2 regions of the Mesorhizobium sp. B2-3-13 genome follow, and region 2 is predicted to be linked to the other one. Evidence: predicted binding sites of a transcription regulator. Region 2 holds the regulator's gene; the other holds the start of a gene.
What was found. The regulator PhoB, encoded in region 2, activates phosphate uptake and scavenging genes when phosphate is short. The targets are predictions, from matches to a motif close to TGTCATNNANCTGTCAT.
Positions count from the first base shown of each region.

Region 1: the regulator PhoB is predicted to act here: its motif matches at 6,117-6,133, upstream of FJ941_RS25100 (LTA synthase family protein).

Region 1 is NZ_VFVQ01000026.1:19,039-30,805, reverse strand. Features, by position in the region: gene FJ941_RS25130 (YicC/YloC family endoribonuclease) at 1-858, opposite strand, end outside; gene mltG (endolytic transglycosylase MltG) at 1,015-2,298, opposite strand; gene fabF (beta-ketoacyl-ACP synthase II) at 2,401-3,663, opposite strand; gene FJ941_RS25115 (acyl carrier protein) at 3,698-3,934, opposite strand; gene fabG (3-oxoacyl-[acyl-carrier-protein] reductase) at 4,145-4,882, opposite strand; gene fabD (ACP S-malonyltransferase) at 4,940-5,893, opposite strand; gene FJ941_RS25100 (LTA synthase family protein) at 6,139-8,100, shown strand; gene FJ941_RS25095 (pilus assembly protein) at 8,143-9,783, opposite strand; gene rpsF (30S ribosomal protein S6) at 10,248-10,736, shown strand; gene rpsR (30S ribosomal protein S18) at 10,736-10,984, shown strand; gene rplI (50S ribosomal protein L9) at 11,200-11,767, shown strand, end outside.
Region 2 is NZ_VFVQ01000025.1:22,133-33,899, reverse strand. Features, by position in the region: gene xylF (D-xylose ABC transporter substrate-binding protein) at 1-131, opposite strand, end outside; gene FJ941_RS24750 (ROK family protein) at 403-1,650, shown strand; gene phoB (phosphate regulon transcriptional regulator PhoB) at 1,653-2,342, opposite strand; gene phoU (phosphate signaling complex protein PhoU) at 2,362-3,069, opposite strand; gene pstB (phosphate ABC transporter ATP-binding protein PstB) at 3,095-3,898, opposite strand; gene pstA (phosphate ABC transporter permease PstA) at 3,895-4,746, opposite strand; gene pstC (phosphate ABC transporter permease subunit PstC) at 4,750-5,733, opposite strand; gene pstS (phosphate ABC transporter substrate-binding protein PstS) at 5,800-6,855, opposite strand; gene FJ941_RS24715 (PAS domain-containing protein) at 7,387-11,767, opposite strand, start outside.

The DNA of each region.
Region 1 (11,767 bases), on a different contig from region 2:
GTCGACGACCGCCTTCAGTTCCAGCCCGATCGCGGTGACGGCGGCGGCATTCGACTTCGAACACAGCGTATTCGATTCGCGGTTAAATTCCTGTGCCAGAAAATCGAGCTTGCGGCCGACCGCGCCGCCGCCCTCGAGCAAAGCCCGGCCAGACGCGACATGCGTTTTCAGCCGGTCGATCTCTTCGCGAATATCGGCCTTGGTGGCAAGGAACGCCGCCTCCATGTGCAGCCGGCTTGCATCCAGATTGGCGGATGCGTCCATCAGCAGCCGGACCTGCTCGGCAATGCGTTCGCGGATCGCCGCCGTGTCGCGTGACGGGTCGGCTTCCGCGCGCAGGGTCAGTGTCTCGATGGTGTCGATATGGCCGGACAAAAGCACGGCCAGCGCGGCGCCCTCGCCTTGCCTGGCCTGTTCCAGGCCGTTCAGCGCCACGTCCAGCGCGGCCATGATGGCGGTATCGAGCGCGGCCCGCACTTCTTCGGTTTCGATGGTTTCGGCAACGTCGAGCACGCCACGCAGCGACAGCAATCCGTCAGCCGTCGCGGGCGCAACGCCGAACTGTTCCTGCAGCCGCTTGGCCAGACCGGCGAGATCTTTCAAAAACGCCTCGTTGACGACAGGTTGCGTCTGCGCGCTGGCGGCGCGGCCGATGGTCAGCGTCGCCTGGAAATTGCCGCGGGCGAAACGCTTCTGCAGCGTCTGCCTGACCACAGGCTCCAGCCGCTCGAATCCCTGAGGCAGCCGCAGGCGAACCTCGACGCTCTTGCCATTGACGGATTTGACTTCCCAGGCAATCGCGGTGCCGTCATATTCGGCGACGACGCGCGCAAAACCGGTCATGCTCTGCAAATTCATGTCGCCCTGTACACCCCCTGGCGCCTTACCCCGAAACGGTTTTCCGGAGGGGCAAGCGCGGCTTAAAATGACCACACCGCGAATGCGTCGAAATCGGACGCCCGGCGTTCCTTCAAATGTCAGGCCGCCGCCTTCCAGGCAACGCCTTTCTTCACCTTACTGGACCGCGCCCGCATCACCGCCGGCATTGCCGTTGTCGCCACCGGTGCCGTCGCTGTCGTCAGCAGGCTTGTCGGAAGCAGGGTTGTCGGCAGCAGGCTTGTCGGCACTGCCGCTGGTACCGGCGGCAGCGGCGGCCTTGGCTGCTTCATCGGCCTGCTTCTTCTGCAGCGCGCGATAGCGGGCGACGTTTTCATTATGCTCGTTCAGGGTCGACGCAAAGACGTGACCGCCCGTGCCGTCGGCGACGAAATAGAGGTCGTCGGTCTTCGACGGATTGGCCACGGCCTCGAGGGCCGCGCGGCCTGGATTGGCGATAGGCGTCGGCGGCAGGCCGCTGATCACATAAGTGTTGTAAGGCGTCTGCTTCTGGATGTCGGACTGGTAGATCGGGCGGTCCACCGGCTTGCCCTTGCCGCCAAACAGACCATAGATGATGGTCGGATCGGACTGCAGGCGCATGCCCTTGGCCAACCGGTTCAGGAAGACAGCAGCCACCCGTGAGCGTTCATCGCCCTTGCCGGTTTCCTTCTCGACGATCGAGGCCAGAGTGACAAAGTCCTCGACGTTGGCCAGGGGCAGATCCGGCGCGCGCCGCTGCCACACCTCATCGACCAGTTTCTTCTGATCGGCGAGCAGCTTTTCGACCATCTGCTGACGCGTTGCGCCACGCGTGAAGCGCAGCGTGTCGGTGGCAAGGCTGCCCTCGGGGGGCGTCTTCGCCGGCATATCGCCGCTCAGGGCGGGTTCGTCGGCGATGCGCTGCAAGGCCTGCTCAACCGTCAGCCCTTCGGGAATAGTCAGCGAGTACATCACCGACTTGCCGCTCTTCAGGAGTTCCATGATGTCGCGCATGGATGCCCTGGGCTTGATCTCGTATTCTCCGGCCTTGAGTGCGGAATCGTTGCCGAAGGCACGCACGCCGAGGCGGAATACGCGGGCGTCGCTGATTAGTCCGCGGCGCTCAAGCTGGTCGGCGATATCCTGGACGCCAGTGTTGGGCTTGACGAGGAAAGTGTCGCCATTGGCGGAAGGGCCGGGCTCGGTAAACTCCTGCTTGCCGAAATAGAGGGCCACGCCCGCCGCCAGAACCATCAGCATCACCGAGGAGATGACGAAGTTCATGAACACGACGACCTGGCTGCGCGAAGCGCGCGAGCGTTTCGGCGGCGGCGTTCCGGCTTCCGGCCGCAGCGCCTCGCTGGCCGTCTTCGGCACGATCGGCCCGGTATTCGCCGGCCTTTGCCTGAATTCTCCGTTGTCTGACGGATTTGTGTTCATTTCGCCCTACCGTTCGATCCCTCAACGAATCCCCTGCGGCAGAGTAGAGGCGAATATGGCAAAATTGACGGCACGCCAAAGCATTGCCCGGTAGCCGGACCGTCAGCCATTATACCGCTGGAAGACGAGCGAGGCGTTGGTGCCGCCGAAGCCGAAGGAATTGGACAGGGCTACGTCGATCTGGCGAGGGCGTGGCTTGTTCGGCACCAGGTCGATCGCGGTTTCGCGTTCGGGATTGTCGAGGTTAATGGTCGCCGGTGCGATATTGTCGCGGATGGCGAGGATCGAAAAGATCGCTTCGGCCGCGCCGGCTGCTCCCAGCAAATGGCCGATCGACGACTTGGTCGACGACATTGAAATCTTGGACGCCGCATTGCCGACCAGCCGCTCGACAGCGCCGAGTTCGATCGTATCGGCCATGGTCGAGGTGCCGTGCGCATTGATGTAGTCAACATCGGCTGGCGTAAGCTTTGCCCGGTTCAGCGCCGCCGTCATGCAACGGAAGGCCCCGTCGCCATCTTCTGCCGGTGCGGTGATGTGATAGGCGTCGCCGGTCAGGCCGTAGCCAGTCACCTCGGCATAAATCTTCGCTCCACGCGCCTTGGCATGCTCGAGCTCTTCCAGCACGACGACACCGGCGCCCTCGCCCATGACGAAGCCGTCGCGGTCGCGGTCGTAAGGCCGCGAGGCCGTTTGCGGGCTATCGTTGCGCTCGGTCGAGAGTGCCCGGCAGGCGGCGAAGCCGGCGAGCGAAAGCCGGGTCACCGGCGATTCGGCGCCACCGGCCAGCATGATGTCGGCATCGCCGAAGATGATCAGCCGGGCGGCGTCGCCGATGGCGTGCGCGCCGGTCGAGCAAGCAGTGACCACAGCGTGGTTGGGGCCTTTCAATCCGTGCCGGATCGAAACCTGGCCCGACACCAGATTGATGATATTTCCGGGAATGAAGAACGGGCTGATGCGGCGTGGGCCGCGTTCCTTGAGGATGATCGCGTTCTCGGCGATGCCCTCAAGACCGCCGATGCCGGAGCCGATCAGCACACCAGTGGCGCAACGCTCCTCCTCGGTTGAAGGCTGCCAGCCGGAATCCTTCAGCGCTTCATCGGCGGCCGCGATCCCGTACAGGATGAAGTCGCCGATTTTGCGAAGTTCCTTCGGCTCAAGAATGGATTCGGGATTGAGCGTACCGTTGGAGCCGTCGCCACGCGGAATGACGTGGGCGATCTTGCAGGCAAGATCGTCCACCTCGAACTCGGTGACGCGCTTGGCAGCGCTGCGGCCGGTCAGCAGTTCCTTCCAGCCGTGCTCGAACCCCATGCCGAACGGTGAAACAAGGCCAAGGCCCGTGACGACGACACGCCTCATCGCAGGTCCTCCCCGGTGATGACTGCCGAAAGCGTCAGGCCGAAGCCTTGTCAATGTACTTCACCGCATCGCCGACGGTCAGAATGGTCTCGGCTGCGTCATCGGGGATCTCGACACCGAATTCTTCTTCGAACGCCATGACCAGTTCGACCGTGTCGAGGCTGTCAGCGCCCAGATCATCGATGAAGCTCGCCTGCTCCGTCACTTTGTCGGCATCGACGCCAAGGTGTTCGATGACGATCTTCTTGACGCGCTCTGCGGTGTCACTCATTTGGGCATCCTCGTCTTTTGGTTGTCTGTCTTCGTTAGCGGGCGGAATGCCGCTAATCAAGCTGAAAGATGGTCCTGCCGGAAACGCAACGGCCACGGACCGGTTTTTGCCCGAACCGCCGGGTTGCGGGCCGCATTACACGAAAAATAGCCAAGGTCCAAGCCGAAATGGTGGGTTTTCACAGCGCGGCGATGTTACCGCGGACCTCGCTCAGATCATCGCCATACCGCCATTCACATGAATGGTCTGCCCGGTTACGTAGGCGGCCTCGTTCGAAGCCAGATAGGCAACGGCGGACGCCACTTCGGCACTGGTGCCCATGCGCTTCGTGGGGATCGCCGCCATGATCGCCTCTTTCTGCTTGTCGTTGAGCTTGTCGGTCATCGCCGATTCGATGAAGCCCGGAGCGACGCAGTTGACGGTGATGTTGCGGGTGGCGATCTCCTGCGCCAGCGACTTCGACAAGCCGATCATACCGGCCTTGGAGGCACAGTAATTCGCCTGGCCGGGATTGCCGGTCACGCCGACCACCGAAGTGATGTTGATGATGCGGCCATGGCGGCGGCGCATCATCGGGTGGGTCAGTTCACGGGTCAGCCTGAAAACGGCGGTGAGGTTAACCTCCAGCACGGTATCCCAGTCGGCGTCCGACATGCGCACGAACAGGCCGTCCTTGGTGATGCCGGCATTGTTGACCAGAATGTCGACGCCCTCGAGATCGGCCTCCGCCTTCTGGCCGAGTGTCTTGACCTCGTCGCGGTTCGACAGGTTGGCCGGGAACAGCTTGACCCGGTCGCCCAGTTCGGAGGCCAGCGTTTCCAGTTTCTCGAGGCGCGTGCCGTGCAGGCCAACGATCGCGCCCTGCGCATGCAGCACCCTGGCGATCGCCTCGCCGATGCCCCCCGTTGCGCCGGTGACAAGCGCCTTGCGGCCGGTCAATTCGAACATTTTTGTCTCCAGGTTGAGAAGAGGGCACCCCGCATAGGGATGGTATCAAATGGCGTTTTATGCAAGCGCCGCCAATGCCGCTTCGACCTCGGCCGCGGAACCTACAGAAGCGGTGGCGATGTCGCGGTTGATGCGCCGCGCCAGGCCCGAAAGCACCTTGCCGGCGCCGATCTCGTAAAGCGTGGAGACGCCGTTGGCGCCGAACCATTCCACCGTTTCGCGCCAGCGCACGCGGGCAACCACCTGTTCGACCAGACGCCGTGCGATCTCATCGGGGTCACTAGTCGGAGTGACGGTGACGTTGGAGACGATGGGCACCACCGGCGCGGCCCTCGCGACGCTCGCCAGCGCCTCGCGCATGATCTCGGCCGCCGGTGTCATCAGCGCGGAATGGAAAGGCGCCGAAACCTGCAGCATCAGGGCCCGTTTGGCACCCTTTTCGGTGCACAGTCTCGCCGCCAGTTCCACCGCGGCTCTCGTGCCTGATATGACCAGCTGACCGCCGCCATTGTCGTTCGCCACCTGGCAGGCAGCGCCCTTGCCAGCGCCCAGGGCGGCCTCGGCACAGGCAGCTTCGACATCGGCCTGCTCCAATCCGATGATCGCCGCCATGGCGCCCTCGCCGGCCGGCACCGCCGCCTGCATGGCGTTGCCGCGAATGCGCAGCAGACGGGCGGCATCGGCAACGGAAACGAAGCCGGCGGCGGCGAGTGCCGAATATTCGCCCAGCGAATGGCCGGCGACATAGGCGACCTTGTCCTTCAGCGAGAAACCGCGCGCTTCCAGCGCCCTGATCGCCGCCAGCGATACCGCCATGAGGGCCGGCTGCGCATTGGCCGTCAGCGTCAGGGTCTCTTCGGGACCTTCCCAGATCAGCTTCGACAGGTTTTCGCCAAGCGCGTCATCGACTTCCTGGAAGATCCTGCGCGCCTCTGGAAAGACATCGGCAAGATCCTTGCCCATGCCGACAGCCTGGCTTCCTTGTCCTGGAAAGGTGAATGCGACGGCCATGCGAGGGCTCCCCAGACTTGTTTTGCTTGCCTGATACTACGAATTTTCCCTGCCTGTGACGCAAGGCAGGCCGCCAAGTCAAGCCCGGTTCAACCCGGCGCCTAATCCGAACCATGCGCCGAGCGCCTGTTCCCAAAGGGCTTTGCGGCGATCACACCTGATGAAAACCGCTCACGAATCGTTTGCTGGCTCTTCTTATTTTCGTCACAGGCGCTAGCTTTGCGTGACAATTATATGACAATCGAATGACATGGATTGTCTTGGGGTGGGAAGTTAAAGTGGCAAAGAGCTTTAAACGTGCCGGCAACGCCGTGCCGCAGTTCCTGGAAGACGATCCGTCCACCGGCTATCTGCCGGGCCGGCGATGGCCGGTCGTCCGTTACGGGCTGATCAGCCTGGCGATCTCGGCCGTGCTGGTGTTCGCCATCGAACTGATCGTGCGCGGCGATGTTGCCGGCACCGTTTCCTTCTTCCTGCAGCCGTTCAAGCCGGGCTGGACAACCATCGTCGTGTTCGCGCTGGTCCTGATCGGTCTCGACGCGGTCCTCGGGCGCAGTCATCAGAGCCTCATGATCGTGGCGCCGCTGACCCTGTCGCTGGCCTTTGTCGGCCACCAGAAATCGCATTATCTCGGCGATCCGCTCTATCCGACGGATTTTCTCTACGCCCGCCAGATCTTCGCCCTGCTGCCGCTGCTGGTGCGCGAGCGGCCTATGACCGCGCTCGCCATGGTCGCGGGCATCGTCGCCGGCCTGTCCCTGCTCGTCTACGGCTGGCGGCTTTGGCGCCGCAAGGTTCCAGCCCTCAGCCACAAGGGCCGCCTTGCCCGGCTGACGCTGGCGGTGCCGCTGCTCGCCTTCTTCGTCTCGATCATGGACTACGCCACTTTCTCGTGGACGCGGGACCGGCTGCAGATCATCCCCATCATGTGGGACCAGAAGGAAAACTATGCCTCCAACGGCTTTGCGCTCGCCTTCGCGCTCAACGTGCCGATGGCGCATGTCTCGGCACCACCAGGCTATTCCGACAAGGCAATTGCGGCCATTGACCGAACCAATGTGACGGCCTCCATACCTACCGAGAAGCCCGACATCATCGTCGTCATGAGCGAATCCTTCTGGGATTCGACCAAGCTGCCCGGCGTCACCATCACCCCGGATCCGATCCCCAATGTGCGGGCGCTCCGCTCCGGCTCGATGTTCTCGCCTGAATTCGGCGGCATGACCGCCAACATCGAATTCGAAGCGCTTACCGGGTTCTCGAACGCCTTCCTGCCGGCCGGCAGCATTCCCTACCAGCAATATGTACGCACTCCGACGCCGTCGATGGCGACCTTCCTGAAGAGCGAAGGCTATAGGGCACGCGCCATCCATCCAGGCACAAACTGGTTCTGGAATCGCGGCGCGGTCTATGCCGATTTCGGCTTCAACGACTTCAAATCGGAAGAGACGCTGCCGCCCATGGAAAAGCGCGGACCGCTGGCATCCGACGCCGCGATGACCGACGAGATCATCCGGGAAGCCAACGCCAGCGACGACCCGGTCTTCTTCTTCGCCGTCAGCCTGCAAAACCATGGCCCGTATGAACCGAACCGCTATTCAAACCCGACCCACTCGGTGCAAGCCCCGATCAGCCAGTGGGCGCGTGACTCGCTGATCTCCTATGCCGAGGGTTCAGCCGACGCGGACCGCGGCCTCGAGCGGCTGGTCGAATGGGCCAAGACGCGCGAGCGGCCAACGATTGTCGCCTTTTTCGGTGACCACCTGCCGCCGCTCGGACCGGTCTATGTCGAGACCGGCTTCCTGAAGGACAATGTCGCGCCACGCAAGGAACCGACACCGGAGGCGGCTCTCGAACACCACGCGACACCGCTGATCATCTGGTCGAACCGCTCGGGCCCGGTCGCGAATCTGGGGACGGTGAGCCCTGCCTTCCTGCCCTATCATATCCTGACCGCCGCGGGCATCACCCACCCCTACTACACCGGTTTCCTGGGCGAGATGCGGGAGCGCTATCGCGTCGTCGACCGCAACTTGTTGCTGACGCCGACGGGCGAGGCGACGTCCGACTGGGCTCGGCAGAAGGAGATCGACCCGGCGATCCGCGATTTCCGTCTGTTGCAATATGACATGATGTTCGGCAAACGCCTCGCGGCACCCGACTTCTTCCCTGAAACGGTCGACAAGGTTGTCTCCCATACGAGTTGAGCCGACCGGTCGGCTCAGGCCCGATGCTCTCGGGCCATCGGTTCAATTCGTCAATTGCAGCTTCGAGAACTTGTTGGCGATCTGCAGGAACACGTCCGGCAGTTTGGTCGGGTCATTGACGGCATAATAGTTGCTCGGGTCGGAAGCGCAGGCGCTGTAAAGCGTACGGTTGGCGGGCGTGTCGGATTGCAGCACCAGAGTATAGATTTGCACCGCCTCGTTCTTCAACTGCGTGCAGACGCTCTTGGTCCAGCCGTCGACATTGCGGGCCGCCGTGGCCTGGTTATCCGACCCGAAGCGGCCACCCGCCAGATAGCCATAGGATGTGTAGTCGGATTTCGTCGGCTGTTCGCTGGCACCATAGACGACATTCTCACCGTCGGTGAGCAACAGCACGATCTTGCTGATGCCAGGCGTCTTCCACGGCGCCCCGTCGGTATAAGGCGGAGCGGGCGACAGCACACGCATGCCCCACGACAGGCCCTCCGACACGTTGGTGCCCGAGCCGTTCCACTCGGTCATCTGGCTTGCCGCCTTGCGCAGCTTGTCGAAATCTTCGGTCAAGGGAACGACAGGGGTCGGGCAGGAACGGTTCGGGCCAACGGTGATGGAAGTTCCTGTCTCGGTGATAAGTTCCTTGTCTGGCGCCACATATTTGGCGACTTTTTCCTTGGTGGTTTTGTCGGGATCGGTGCCGAGGCCGCTGAAGTCGATGCCGAGCCGGTTGTTGCCTTTCTGTTTGTCCAGCTTGACCGTGTCGCCGGTGTCGGCGAGATAAGAATTGTTGTAGTATTTTGCCTCATTGCCATAGGTGCCGGACGGCATCTGCGCATCTCCGGGATCATCCGGCGCAAAATAGGGAACGAACAGCGTGTCGGGCTTGGTCGGATCGGGCGGCGTGTCGGAAATGTTGTAGGCGCCGGGCCGCGCCTCCACGCAGCCCTTCCATCCCGTGTCGTTCCATCCGGGCTCGGCCCATCCGGTGTCCTTGAGCTGCTTGAACAGCGCCATGTGGTTCGGGCGTTTGCCGTCGATGACGGGGAAATTTATGCCGTTGGTCGAGGATTTGCCGTCCATATCGATCCAGGACGGGTCGAACCCGTCGCCGTTGACGTTCACGGCCGTGACGAATGGCACCAGTGAGGCACGGACCTGGCGCGTCGGCGATTTTGTCGATTCGAGAGTATCGAGCAATGATTTGGTCGCGGCCCTGAGCGCCGTCATACGGGCGCCGCGCATCGAGCCGGTATTGTCCAGCACCAGCACGACTTCGAGCTGATTGTTCGATTCGACCGCCGAGGCATCGACCACGATGTGCTTGCTTTGGCCAAACAGGAAAGCGAAGTTCAGATTGACGTCGGCCGAGGCGACCGCCTTGGTCTTGATGAAATTGACGCCCTTGTCGACGGTCAGCGTCGCCTGCGCGTTGACGAGTTCGCCATGCCCGGCGATGTTTGCCTGGAAATAGCGGTTGAAGGCGTCGGTGCGGGTAATGTCCAGATCGCCAAGATGCGACGAGGCAAGGTTTGCGGAATCGAGCGCGTTCTGCAGGTTGCTCTTCGCCCGCATCATGGTCGAGACATCGGTCGCGAAGGCCACGGCTGACAGAATGGCTGGCAGCCCCAACCCCATCAGAAGCGCGAAATTGCCGCTCTTCGAGCGCCAGAATCTGTTGAGAAGCATCCTTACCCCCGGAAATGCCTGCCGCTTGATATGCGCGGTGGCCCGGTCTTTTGCATGTTGCATGATGAATCGACCGTTGACGGTGGGGCTCAACCCGGCGCAGGCTGAGATTGTGGTTAAGCGCCGGTTGGCGGGAAAATCGCCAGGCCTTGCGCGCGCCGCAGCTTGATTTTGCGGTGGCTGCGACATCGGGGATGCCGCTTGCCCTTGCCTTATCAGCGGATTGCTGTATAGACGCCGCCAATCTGCCGGTCCCAGCTGGGGGCTGAACGGAGGGCCGGAGGTTTTTTCTAGAACCTTCGTGTGATGCCAGAAGCGCTTCCGCCTCCCGTGTCTCCGCTCTCGACCGTCTCGTCATGCTCCTTTCTTCCCCGCGCCTTTCGAGGCACACGCGGGTCAGAGAAGTTGCAGAGGCTTTTGCCGCCGGGAACCGGGAGAGAAACGAAGAAAGGCACTGATACATAATGGCTCTTTACGAACATGTGTTTCTTGCCCGGCAGGACCTCTCGCAGCAGCAGGTCGATGCGCTTGTCGAACAGTACAAGGGCGTCATCGCAGCAAATGGCGGGTCCGTCGGCCGGGTCGAGAACTGGGGACTGAAGTCCCTCACCTACCGGGTCAACAAGAACCGGAAGGCATACTACACGCTGATGGACCTCACCTGCCCGCCGGCGGCGCTCAACGAGATGGAGCGCCAGATGGGTCTGTCCGAGGACGTGCTGCGTTTCCTGACCATCAAGGTCGAGGCGCATGAGGAAGGCCCTTCGGCCATGATGCAGAAGCGCGAAGAGCGCTCCGAGCGCGGCGGCTTCGGCGATCGCGACCGTGGCGATCGTCCGGCGCGCAGCTTCGGCGACCGCGGCGATCGTGGCCCGCGTTCGTTCGGCGATCGCGAAGGCGGCGACCGTGGTCCGCGCCGTCCGCGCGAAGGTTTTGAAGGGGGTGCAGAATAATGGTCGACATCAACCAGATCCCGACCCGGCGCCCTTTCCATCGCCGCCGCAAGACCTGCCCGTTCTCCGGCGCCAACGCACCGAAGATCGACTACAAGGATGTGCGTCTGCTGCAGCGCTACATTTCCGAGCGCGGCAAGATCGTGCCGTCGCGCATCACCGCCGTCAGCCAGAAGAAGCAGCGCGAGCTCGCCAAGGCGATCAAGCGCGCCCGCTTCCTCGGCCTGCTGCCCTACGTGGTTCGCTAGTTCTTCCGAACGGGCGGTTCGCCGCCCGTTCCTTATCGCCGGCCATGACGGGCATGACCGGTTAGGCATCAAATCCCGAGTTGAGGTCCAAACCTCTAACTGCCGCGACAGGCAGGACAGCGACACCGGCGGCAACGCCCTTTTGCTTCCTGACCTGTTCCAGAGAATTCGGCGCCGGCCTTGTGGACGGACGCCCAACCAAAAGGAACATAATCATGGACGTCATTCTTCTCGAACGCGTCTCCCGCCTCGGCCAGATGGGCGATACCGTCAAGGTCAAGGACGGTTTTGCCCGCAACTTCCTGCTGCCGCAGGGCAAGGCGCTGCGCGCCAACGAAGCCAACAAGAAGAAATTCGAAGGCCAGCGCGCCCAGCTCGAAGCCCGCAACCTCGAGCGCAAGTCTGAAGCCGCGCAGGTTGCCGAAAAGCTCGACGGCAAGAGCTTCATCGCCGTTCGCTCGGCCGGCGAGACCGGTCAGCTCTACGGTTCGGTGTCGACGCGCGACATCGCCGATCTGCTGATCACGGAGGGCTTCACGGTCAACCGCAACCAGATCCAGCTCAACCAGCCGATCAAGACCATCGGTGTCACCAATGTGGCGATCGCCCTGCATCCGGAAGTCGAAGTCACCATCACGCTCAACATCGCCCGCACGGCCGACGAGGCCGAACGCCAGGCCAAGGGCGAGACGCTGACCACCGCCGAAGCTATTTACGGCGACGACATCAACGACAATGCGCGGCCGGAAAACTTCTTCGATCCGAATGCCGAGTTCGAAGGCG
Region 2 (11,767 bases):
TCGGTCTTCCAGCGCTCTTCCTGGAAATTCGACCACGAAACGCCGATGACCTTGTCCTTCGCCTGCGCCACCGACGCCAGCGTCAGCGACATGGCGACACCCGCCAGGATGGCGACTGTGAATCTCTTCATGGTATATCCTCCCTGCGCCGCGTATGGCGCGACCAAACTGGCCCGAAGGCCGGCACAAAGGCCCTATTTTTTCGAGCCTCGAAAAAATACTGATCCATCGTCGGAACACTGTCAACATCGATTCTGATGGATTTTGAGGTGCCGGGAGCCTTTTTTCGAGTCCCGCAATAAATAAATGACAGCTCCTGCCGCATCTGCCAGTATTCGGCCCATTGCCGGAGAGGTTCGAGGGGGTGTCAAGAACCGCGGCGACGGGGAGGATGTGGGAAGCATGTCGGTCGGAATCCGCCACGACGATCTGCGCCGGCGCAACCGCGCCATGGTGATTGCAGCCGTGCGTCAGGGTGGTCAGCCCTCGCGCACCGAGATCGCCGCCACCACCGGCCTCAGCCACTCGACCATATCGGCGATATCAGCCGACCTGATCGACGAGGGTATCCTGACCGAAGGCAAGCCGAACGAAGCCGGTTCACTGAAACGCGGCCGGCCGCAGGTTGGCCTTGGCCTCAACCCCGAGGCCGCGGCTGTGATGACCGTGGTGCTGTCGCTGAATTTCCTGTCCGTCGCCGTCATCGATTATTCCGGCCAGGTGGTCGCCGAGGAACAGCGACGGCTGGACACGCTGACCATGTCGCGCGAGGCGCTGATCGGCGAATGCACGGCAATAGTGCGGCGGCGCCTCGAGGACCCCGATCTCGACGTCCGCAGTATTGCCCGCATCGCGCTGGCGATCCAGGGCATCACCGACAGCGAGGCGCGTGCGATGCTGTGGTCGCCGATCACGCCGCAGACGAACATTCCCTTCGCCGACATACTTGAAGCCGAGTTCGGCATCCCCGCCACCATGGAGAACGACTGCAACATGATGGCGGTGGCGCTGCGCTGGCGCGACCCCGAACGCTACCGCGACGACTTCATCGCCATCCTGCTCTCGCACGGCATCGGCATGGGCCTGGTGCTGAAGGGCGAGCTGTTCACCGGCACGCATTCATCGGGAGGCGAGTTCGGCCACATGATCCATCGCCCGGGAGGCGCGCTCTGCCGCTGCGGACGGCGCGGCTGCGTCGAGGCCTATGCCGGCAACTACGCCATCTGGCGCAACGCCAGGCAGCTTGGCGAGGACGCCGAACCGGTCGCAGATGTCAGCGATGCGCAGATGCGGACACTCGCCGCGACGGCAAGGGAGAAAGACGGACCGGAGCGCGAAGCCTATCGCAAGGCCGGCGAAGCGCTGGGCTATGGGCTGGGCAGCCTGTTCGCGCTGATCGATCCCGCACCCGTCGCCATGGTCGGCGTCAGCGCCGCCGCCTTCGACCTGATCGAGCCGGCCTTGCGCGAGGCCATCGGCCAGACCGCCGGCGGCCAGCATTCGGAATCGATTTCCTTCGACACCGAGCCGAACGAGCTGCCGCTCATCCGCGAAGGTTGCGCTATGCGCGCATTGACCTTCGTGGACCAGGAGATTTTCGCGCCGGGCGTGCTGGCGAGGCCCGGCGTTCCGGGCAAGAATGTAGCCTGATTTCAGTCTTCGCGGATCGCGTAGCCGGCGCCGCGAATGGTGCGGATCACGTCCGGCATACGGCCGTTGTTGACCGCCTTGCGCAGCCGGCCGACATGCACGTCCACGGTGCGTTCATCGATATAGATCGTCTCGCCCCAGACATTGTCGAGCAGCTGGCTGCGCGAGAACACGCGGCCGGGATGACGCATCATGAATTCGAGCAGGCGGAACTCGGTCGGTCCGAGCCGGATCTCGCTCTTCTTGCGATAGACCCGGTGCGATTCCCGGTCGAGCACGATGTCGCCGACCTTGAGCACGCTGGACAGCACTTCCGGCTTGGCGCGGCGCAGCAGCGCCTTGACCCGGGCCATGAATTCCGGTGTCGAGAACGGCTTGACCAGATAGTCGTCGGCACCGGTCGAGAGGCCGCGCACGCGGTCGCTCTCCTCGCCGCGCGCCGTCAACATGATGATCGGCAGCCTCTCGGTCTCGGACCGCATTCGCAGGCGCCGACAGAGTTCGATGCCGGAAACCGCCGGCACCATCCAGTCGAGCACCAGGAGGTCGGGCACGTTCTCCTGGAGGCGGATCTCGGCTTCGTCGCCGCGTGTCACCACCTCGACCTGGTAGCCTTCCGATTCCAGATTGTAGCGGAGAAGCACGCCGAGCGGCTCCTCGTCCTCCACCACCATGATGCGTGGCGCGATCATCGATTGATCATCCCTGCCGTCAAGCCGCCGGCACCGACATCGCCGTCTCGTCCTGCTTCGGACGGTTGGCGGGCAGTTGCGTGCCGGTCAGCACATAATACGCATTCTCGGCGATGTTGGTCACGTGGTCGCCGATGCGTTCGAGATTCTTGGCGCAGAACAAAAGATGCGTGCAAGCCGTGATGTTGCGGGGATCCTCCATCATGTAGGTCAGGAGTTCGCGGAACACCGAAGTGTATTTGATGTCGATGCGTTCGTCGTCATTCCTGAGCTTGGCGAGGGCGGCGGCATCGCCTGCCGCGTATTCCTCGACTACCCCCTGCACCTGGATCAGCACCAGCTGCGCCATGGAATCTATCGAGTGCGACAGATCGCGCGGGGTGGCGGTAAGGCCGACGGAGCCGACGCGCTTTGCAATGTTCTTGGCAAGGTCGCCGATGCGTTCGAGATCGCCCGCCATGCGGATGGAGCCGACGACATGACGCAGATCGTCGGCCATCGGCTGGCGCTTGGCGATCAGGGTGATGGCGCGATCGTCGAGTTCGCGCTGGCGCGCGTCCATGATGGCGTCGTCGGAGACGACGCGCTGTGCCAGCGCATTGTCGGAATTCAGCAGCGCCTTGGTGGCGCCGCCGACCATCGTGCCGGCAAGATCGCCCATGTCGCTGATCAGCTTGCTGATCTGTCCGAGATCCTCGTCGAAGGCTGCGACTGTGTGTTCGGCCATGATCCTGGTCCTCGTATGCGTGAGATCAGCCGAAGCGGCCGGTGATGTAGTCCTGCGTGCGCTTCTCGCGAGGCGACGTGAAGATCTTCTCGGTCTTGTCGAATTCGACCAGCTCGCCCAGATACATGAAAGCCGTCTGCTTCGAGACCCGCGCGGCCTGCTGCATGTTGTGGGTGACGATGACGATCGTGTAGTCGGCCTGCAACTCGTCGATCAATTCCTCGATCTTGGCGGTCGACAATGGGTCGAGCGCCGAGGCCGGCTCGTCGAGCAGGATGACCTCCGGCTTCACCGCCACGGTGCGGGCGATGCAAAGCCGCTGCTGCTGGCCGCCCGACAGGCTGAGTCCGCTGGCATTGAGCTTGTCCTTGACCTCGTTCCACAGCGCGGCGCGCTTCAGCGCCTGCTCGACACGGCCGTCCATCTCTGCCTTGCCGATCTTCTCATAGAGCCTGACGCCGAAGGCGATGTTCTCATAGATCGACATCGGGAACGGCGTCGGCTTCTGGAACACCATGCCGATCTTGGTGCGCAACAGGTTGAGATCCTGCGAGCGGTCGAGAACGTTCTGGCCGTCGAGCAGCACCTGACCCTCGGCGGTCTGCTTGGGGTAGAGTTCGTAGATGCGGTTGAAGACGCGCAGCAGCGTCGACTTTCCGCAACCCGACGGTCCAATGAAGGCCGTCACGCTGCGCTCGGGCAGCGACAGCGTGATGTCTTTCAGCGCCTTCGACTGGCCGTAGTAGAAATTGAGGTTCTTGACCTCGATCTTCGCCTTGGCGGCCGCCTCGGTGGCAATCGTCATGTCTGGAGACAACATCTGGCTCATTTGTCCTCTCTGCGTCCGGTCAGGCTGCGCGCGAAGATGCTGAGCGCGAGAACCGTCAATGTGATTATGAGTGCGCCGGTCCAGGCCAGTTGCTGCCATTCCTCGTAGGGGCTGAGAGCGAACTGGAAAATGGTGACCGGCAGGCTGGCCATCGGCGCGTTGAGGTTGCTCGACCAGAACTGGTTGTTCAGCGCCGTGAAAAGAAGCGGCGCCGTCTCGCCGGAAATGCGGGCGATGGCCAGCAATATGCCGGTGACGATGCCGGACATCGCCGCGCGGTAGGCCACCGAACGGATCACCACCCAGCGTGGCGCGCCAATCGCCGTGCCGGCCTCGCGCAAGGCGTTCGGCACAAGGTTGAGCATGTCCTCGGTGGTGCGCACCACGACGGGGATGACCAGGATGGCCAGCGCGACGGCGCCGGCGATGGCGGAGAAATGCCCCATCGGCCGCACCATCAATTCGTAGACGAACAGACCAATGATGATCGATGGCGCCGACAGCAGGATGTCGTTGATAAAGCGTACCACGGTGGTGAGTTTCGAAAAGCGGCCGTATTCGGCCATGTAGGTGCCGGCCAGCACGCCGATCGGCGTGCCGACGACGATGCCGATGATGGTCATCACGATGCTGCCGTAGATGGCGTTGAGCAGGCCACCGGCATCACCGGGCGGCGGGGTCATTTCCGTGAACACCGAGAGCGAAACGCCCGACAGACCCTTATAGAGCAGCGCGCCGAGGATCAGCGCCAGCCAGGCAAGGCCGATGCCGGCGGCGATGACGCAGAGCGTCATCATCACGCCGTTCTTGCGCTTGCGGCTCTGGTGAAGCGATGCGGCTGTCGACATCGGTCAGACTCCGGTACGGGCATCGATGCGCATCAGCATGTACCGGGCGATGGCAAGGATGAGGAAGGTGATGACGAACAGGATCAGGCCGAGCGCCACCAGCGAGGAGGTGTAGAGATCGCCGACGGCTTCGGTGAATTCGTTGGCGATGGTTGCCGAGATCGTCGTTGCCGGCGCGAACAGCGAGGCGCTGATCCGGTGGGCGTTGCCGATGACGAAGGTGACCGCCATGGTTTCACCGAGCGCACGGCCGAGAGCAAGCATGACGCCGCCCATGATGCCGATGCGGGTGTAGGGGACGACAACCCGGCGTGTTACCTCCCAGGTCGTGCAGCCAATGCCGTAGGCGGACTCCTTCAGCACCGGCGGCACCGTGTCGAACACATCCTTGGTGATCGAGGTGATGAAAGGCAGGATCATGATGGCCAGGATCATCGCCGAGGTCAGCAGGCCAATGCCATAAGGGGGCCCGGCGAACAGGCTGTTAAGGCCGGGAATGCCATGGAACACGCTGATGATGAAAGGTTGCACTGTCGTCTGCAGGAACGGCGCCAGCACGAACAGGCCCCAGATGCCGTAGATGATCGAAGGAATGCCGGCCAGCAGTTCCACCGCCATGCCGATCGGGCGCCGAAGCGGACGCGGGCAAAGCTCGGTGAGAAAAATGGCGATGCCGATGCCGAGCGGCACGGCGATCAGGATAGCGATGGCCGAAGTGATGATGGTGCCATAGATCGGCGCCAGGGCGCCGAATTTCTCGGTGACGGGATTCCAGCTCTCGGTGGTCAGAAAGGAGAAGCCGAAGGTCGACAGTGCCTGCCAGGAACCGGCGAGCAAGGAGATGGCAACACCGCCGAGCAGCACCAGCACGAGAATGGCTGCGGCGCGGGTCAGCCCATGGAAGATCGAATCGGTCAACGCGAACCGTCTGACGGTGGCGTCGCGTGAACCTCGAATGGCTGGCAAGGCTTCCTGGGCAGCGCTCATGTCAAGCTCGGCTCTTTGTGTTGATTGAAAAGGAGCGCCGCGGGGCGGCGCTCCTCCAGAAAGATATTACTCGCCGGCGTAGACGGGCTTGCCGTCGGCCTTGATGTCGGCCTTCCACGAAGCCTTGATCAGGTCGACGACGCTGTCGGGGATCGACACGTAGTCGAGCGCCTTGGCGGTTTCCTTGCCGTCCTTGTAGGCCCAGGCAAAGAACTTCAGCGCTTCGCCGGTGGCAGCGGCATCGTCCGGAGCCTTGTGGATCAGCACCCAGGTCGAGGCGGCGATCGGCCAGGTGGCGTCGCCGGGCTCGTTGGTGATGATGACGTTGAAGTTCTTCGCGCCCTTGAAGTCGGCATTCGAAGCGGCGGCGCCGAAGGATTCGAGCGACGGCTCGACGACCTTGCCGGCTGCATTCACCATCTTGGAGTAGGACAGCTTGTTCTGCTTGGCATAGGCATATTCGACGTAGCCGATGCCGCCGTCGGTCTGCTTGACGGTGTTGGCAACGCCTTCGCTGCCCTTGGCGCCGACGCCGGTTGGCCATTCGACGGCCGTGTCCGAACCAACCTTGTCCTTCCAGTCGGGCGACAGTTTCACCAGGTAGTCGGTGAAGTTGAAGGTCGTGCCCGAACCGTCCGAGCGATGCACGACCGCGATCGCGGTCGACGGCAGGGTGAGCGAGGGGTTCAGCGCCTTGATCGCGGCGTCGTCCCAGGTGGTGATGGCGCCGAGATAGATCTGGGCCAGCGTCTTGCCGTCGAGGACGAGTTCGCCCGGCTTGATGCCCGTGAGGTTGACGATCGGCACGATACCGCCCATCACCATCGGGAACTGCACGAGGCCGTTCTTTTCGAGGTCTGCGTCGGACATCGGCTTGTCGGTGGCGCCGAAGGTCACGGTCTTGGCGATGACCTGCTTGATGCCGCCGCCGGAGCCGATCGACTGGTAGTTGAGGCCGATGCCGGTGTCCTTCTTGTAGGTGTCGGCCCATTTGGCGAACACCGGATAGATGAAGGTCGAGCCGGCGCCGGAAAGATCAGCTGCCATTGCTGCGGAAAGGGTGAGGGTGGACGCCGCAGCCATTGCAATCGCAACGGCCGCCGAGCGGATGAAGTGTCTCATGTGGCCTGCTCCTGTTCGGAAGATGGTCTCTCGGCGCCACTTCTTTCCGGCGCCCGCTGAGGCCAATAGCCTTGGATTATAACAGTCGCATGACAGTTTCATGTCAGCCCGGTAACGCGTCGCCAGCACCGGGAAAAGCACCGGTGTCGGGCGCTTCGCGGCGCGATCCGAGTTTACCGCCGGAATCAGGGGCTTGAGCCGTTCGACGGCTGGAAGCACCCGGAATTCGACGGGGCTTTCCCAAGTGAAGAAAATCCGGACGGGAGCGCGTTGCTCGCAGCCAGAGCGTGTCATGGCTGGGCCATCGCCAAAAACAGGTCCGTTGGGGTGAGTGACACTGTTTCTTGCAGGCGGTCGCTGCTCCCGCCCGTAACTGAGAAGAGCGGAATTCGATTTTGCTATTGTTCCGGCTGGACACCGTCTTTGATATGGCGCGATCGCACCATAGTCACTGCACGCGGAAGTAGCGGCAAATCCCCAGCTGATTCCCTCGATTTGCCTCACCGGATCCAAAATCCAGCGACGCGGGCGCTATCCCGCGTTGCGATGGACCTGACGGCCGGCGCCGACCCAACGCTCGACCTTCTCGAGCAGGGCCTTGGGGCTGATCGGCTTGGGCAGATAGTCGTCCATGCCCGCCTCCAGGCAGCGTTCGCGGTCACCCTTGAGCGCATGCGCGGTGACCCCGACGATCGGCACATGCGTACCGGTTTCCTGCTCCATCAGGCGGATCGCGGCCGTCGCTTCGAGACCGCTCATCTCCGGCATCGAGACATCCATCAGGATCATGCACGGATTGAGCGTGCCGAAGGCGTCGAGTGCCTTGCGGCCATTGCCGACGATCTCGAAACCGTAGCCGGTCTCGCCGAGGATCTGGGTGAAGACCATCTGGTTCACCTCATTGTCCTCGGCCACGAGGATATCCAGCCTGTGCCCGCCCCCGGTGGCAGGCAGTCTGGGACGAACCGGCGGCGGCTGCAGCTGCGCGCGCTGCTCGGAAAGCGCCAGAGGCGACCGCGGGGTAATCTCGAGCGCCTCGCTCGCTGGCGGCTGAACGGCCTGATCGTTGGTGGCGTGGCGATGGCGCTGGATGGTCGCGACCAAGGTCTCCAGGAGTACCGAGGAGCGTGCCGGCTTTATCAACTGCGCATCGATGCCGAGATCGCGGTAGCTGGTGTTGGCAAGCGACTGGTCGACCGAGGTCAGCATGATGATCGGCGTGTCCGCGAGGCCCTCGGTGTTGCGCACGATGCGCGCCATTTCGGCGCCGCTCATCTCAGGCATCTGATAGTCGAGCACGACACAATCCACCGCCACGCCATAGGCTGCCGCGGCGATCAGCACCTTGAGACCTTCGGCGCCGCTTTCGGCCGCGCAGGAATCGAACCTCCACGAGGTCATCTGCTCGGTCAGGATGGCGCGGTTGACGGCATTGTCGTCGACGATCAGCACGCGTGCGCCCGTCACGTCCACCGGCGTGATGCGCTGCCCGTTCTGCTGCCCGGCTCCCGGCAGCGTCACCGTGAACCAGAAGGTCGACCCCTTGCCTTCGGCGCTCTCGACGCCGATGTCGCCACCCATCAGGTCGACCAGCCGCGAGGTGATGGCAAGGCCAAGCCCGGTGCCCTCGTGGCGCCTTGTCGACGACGTGTCGACCTGGCTGAATTTCTCGAACACCAGTTTCTGTTTTTCCTCGGGGATGCCGATGCCGGTGTCGGTGACCGAGATCGTCAGCCTGGTTCCCGTCGGAATTCGTTCGCCGCTCACATCGACCAGCACGTGGCCTTCTTCGGTGAACTTCACCGCATTGCCGACCAGGTTGGTGACGATTTGCCGGATGCGGCCGACATCGCCGATGAACAGGCTTTCGAGCCGCGGCTCGATGCGCACGATGAGTTCGAGGTCCTTTTCCTTGGCCCGCGTAGACACCAGCGTCGCCACGTCCTCGATCGCCTCGGCGAGATTGAAGGGCGCCGGGTCGAGCACCAGCTGGCCGGCATCGATCTTGGAGAAATCCAGGATGTCGTTGATGATGGTCAACAGCGCATTGCCCGATTTGACGATGATGTCGGTGAATGTCTTCTGCTTCGGGTCGAGATTGGATTTGGCCAGCAGTTCAGCCATGCCCAGCACGCCATTCATCGGCGTGCGGATCTCATGGCTCATATTGGCGAGGAATTCCGATTTGGCGCGGTCGGCGAGCACGGCGCGCTGACGCGCTTCGCTGAGCTCCGCCTCACGCTGCTTCAGTTCCGTGATGTCGGTCGTCGAACCGATCAAATAGAGCGAACCGTCGGAGGCGATCATTGCGCCCTTGCGGGCGAACTGATGTCTGACGCTGCCGTCGGGAAGGCGCACCGTCTCCTCAATCTCCTGGGTCTCGCCGGTACGCAGCACGGCGAGATCGCTGGCCACGAAGGCCTCGCCATCCGGCCCGAAGATCTCGACGTCGGTGTTGCCGATCGCCTCCTGCTTGCTGAAGCCGGTGAGGTCGCACCAGCCCTTGTTGACATAGAACTGCCTGAGATCGGAGCGCTTGGCGTAGATCGACACCGGTACATTGTCGATCAGGCTGCGGAACACCTCGTTCTCGCGCATGCTCTCTTCCAGAGCTTGCTCGCGTGCCTTGACCTCGGTGATGTCGGTGCTGGAGCCGACCAGATGCACCGATCCGTCCGTAGCCACCAGGCGGCTCTTGCGCGTCACCAACTGCCGCACCGTTCCGTCACGATGGGTGACGGGCTCCTCGACCTCACGCACATTGCCGTTCGTCACGACATCGGTGTCGTCCTGGCTGAAGCCCTCTGCTTCCTCGCCGCTGAACAGCTGGCGGTCGGTCCGGCCGATGACATCGTCCTTGGCGAGACCGGTCAGCGCGCACCAGGCCTTGTTGACGAATTCGATGCTCAGGTCCTGCGCCTTGATGAAGGCGGCTACCGGCAACTCGTCCATGACATGCCGGAAGAGATCGAGCTGGCGCATCGAGTGATGAAGCGCAGCCTCGCGGCTCTTCAGGTCGGTGATGTCGACGCGCACGCCGATGAAGGTGCCGTCTCCGGTGCGCATGTCGTAGACCTGGTACCAGCGTCCATCCCCATTGAGGCGCTCATAGGAGGAATTCGGCAGGCGGTAACGCGCCAGGATGCCATCAAGCCAGCGTTCGGAATCGACTTCGTGAAGGCTGTCGATTCCAGGATCGCCGCTCGACCGGAAATAGCCGACCGAATGGCCGAACTCCAGCGCTTCGCGGAAAGTGCGGCCGGGCTGCCAGAAGGGCTTCAGCGCCGGCAGCGAATCCTGCAGCCTGTGGTTGGCGAAGACGAACTTGTCGTCCCGGTCGTAGATGATAACGCCTGCCGGCAGCGATTCCAGCACGCTGGCGAGATGCTTGCGCGCATCTTCGGCTTCGGTCTCGCGCCGCTTCATGTCGGAAATATCGAAGAGAAAGCCGGCGACATAGTCGCGGCCGCTTGCCATGCGGACGCGGTTCTTCCTGACAATGCGCGAACGGCTGGCGCCGTCGGCCTCGAAGCTTTCTTCCACTTCATATTGCCGCCCGCCAGCCAGCACCTCACGTTCGCTGCTTTCGAACAGCGCGACGTCGGCCGGTCCGAGGAAATCGCCCCCCGGCCTGCCAAGCATGGCCTGCGGCGCCTGCTTGAACAGCGCCGCGAAGGCCTCGTTGACGAAGACGAATCGCAGATTGTCGTCCTTGACGAAGATCGGATCCTTGACGCCGTTGATCACGGCCTCCGCCAGCCGCGCCTTCTCCAGTGCTTCGGCAAGTTCAGCCTCTCGGTCCTTCATGTCGGTGATATCGACGTAGGAAATGAACCGCTTGCCGCCGGCCAGCGCCGCCATCGACGAGATCAGCGTCCGGCCGTCATTGCGCGGGAACTGCCGCGATCCGGCTGTGCCGGCTCTGATTTCAGCCTCGCGTTCGGCGACATGTCGCTGCCATGTCGCGTCGTCCGAACCATAGGGGTCTATGTCGCGGCTCGCGTCCATCAGATCGCGGAAGCTGCAGCCGATCTCGGCGCGCCGGGCGTCGATCTGCCAGAAATCGTAAAAGGCGCGGTTGATGACCTCGGCACGCATGTCGGCATCGAGGACGAGGACACCGATCGGCATCTGATCGACCATGGTGCGGAGATTGGCGAATGTCTCGGCGATCTTGGCGTTGGCATTCTCGATCTCCGCGTCACGACGCTTGACCTCGGTGACCTCATAGTAGGTCAGCAGCCGCTTGCCTCCCGACAGAGCCGTGACCGAGAACATCATGGTCCGCCCGTCGGTGTGGACAAACTCCCGAGGTGCGACGGTACCGCCCCTGATCTCCTCGATGCGAGTGGCGAGGTAGCGCTGCCATTGCTCTTCGTCGATGTCGCCATAGATGCCGTTGCGGCGGTTGAGTTCCATCAAAAGGCTGAACGGCGCTCCAACCGTCACGGCCCCATCCGGAATCCTGGAGAGATCGCGATAGGCCTTGTTGACGATCAGCGTGTCGAGCCCGGCATCCAGAAGCACCACGCCCATATGCATGGCGTCCATCGTCCGCTCGAGATCGGCAAGATGCTGGACGGGCTCGCCGCCAGCCGGCGGCTCGATGTCCTCGAAGGCGCTGGCCAGCGCGGTGACATTGCGGCCTATGCCGCGATAGCCGGCAAATTTTCCGTCACTGTCGAAACGCGGGAAACCTGACGTTAGCACCCAGCGGCAGTCGGGGCGGCCACCCTTCATTTCGTAGACGAAGTCGCGGAACGGCCGGTGCGCCTGCAAGTCCTCCAGATGGGCTGCCGCGCTGCGGTTGCCCTTCCGGATCTGATTGAGAAAATCGAACCGGAACCGGCCAAGCACATCAGCCGGATCGATGCCCGTCGCAGCCTGGTAGTCTTGAGAAAGCCAGGAAAAG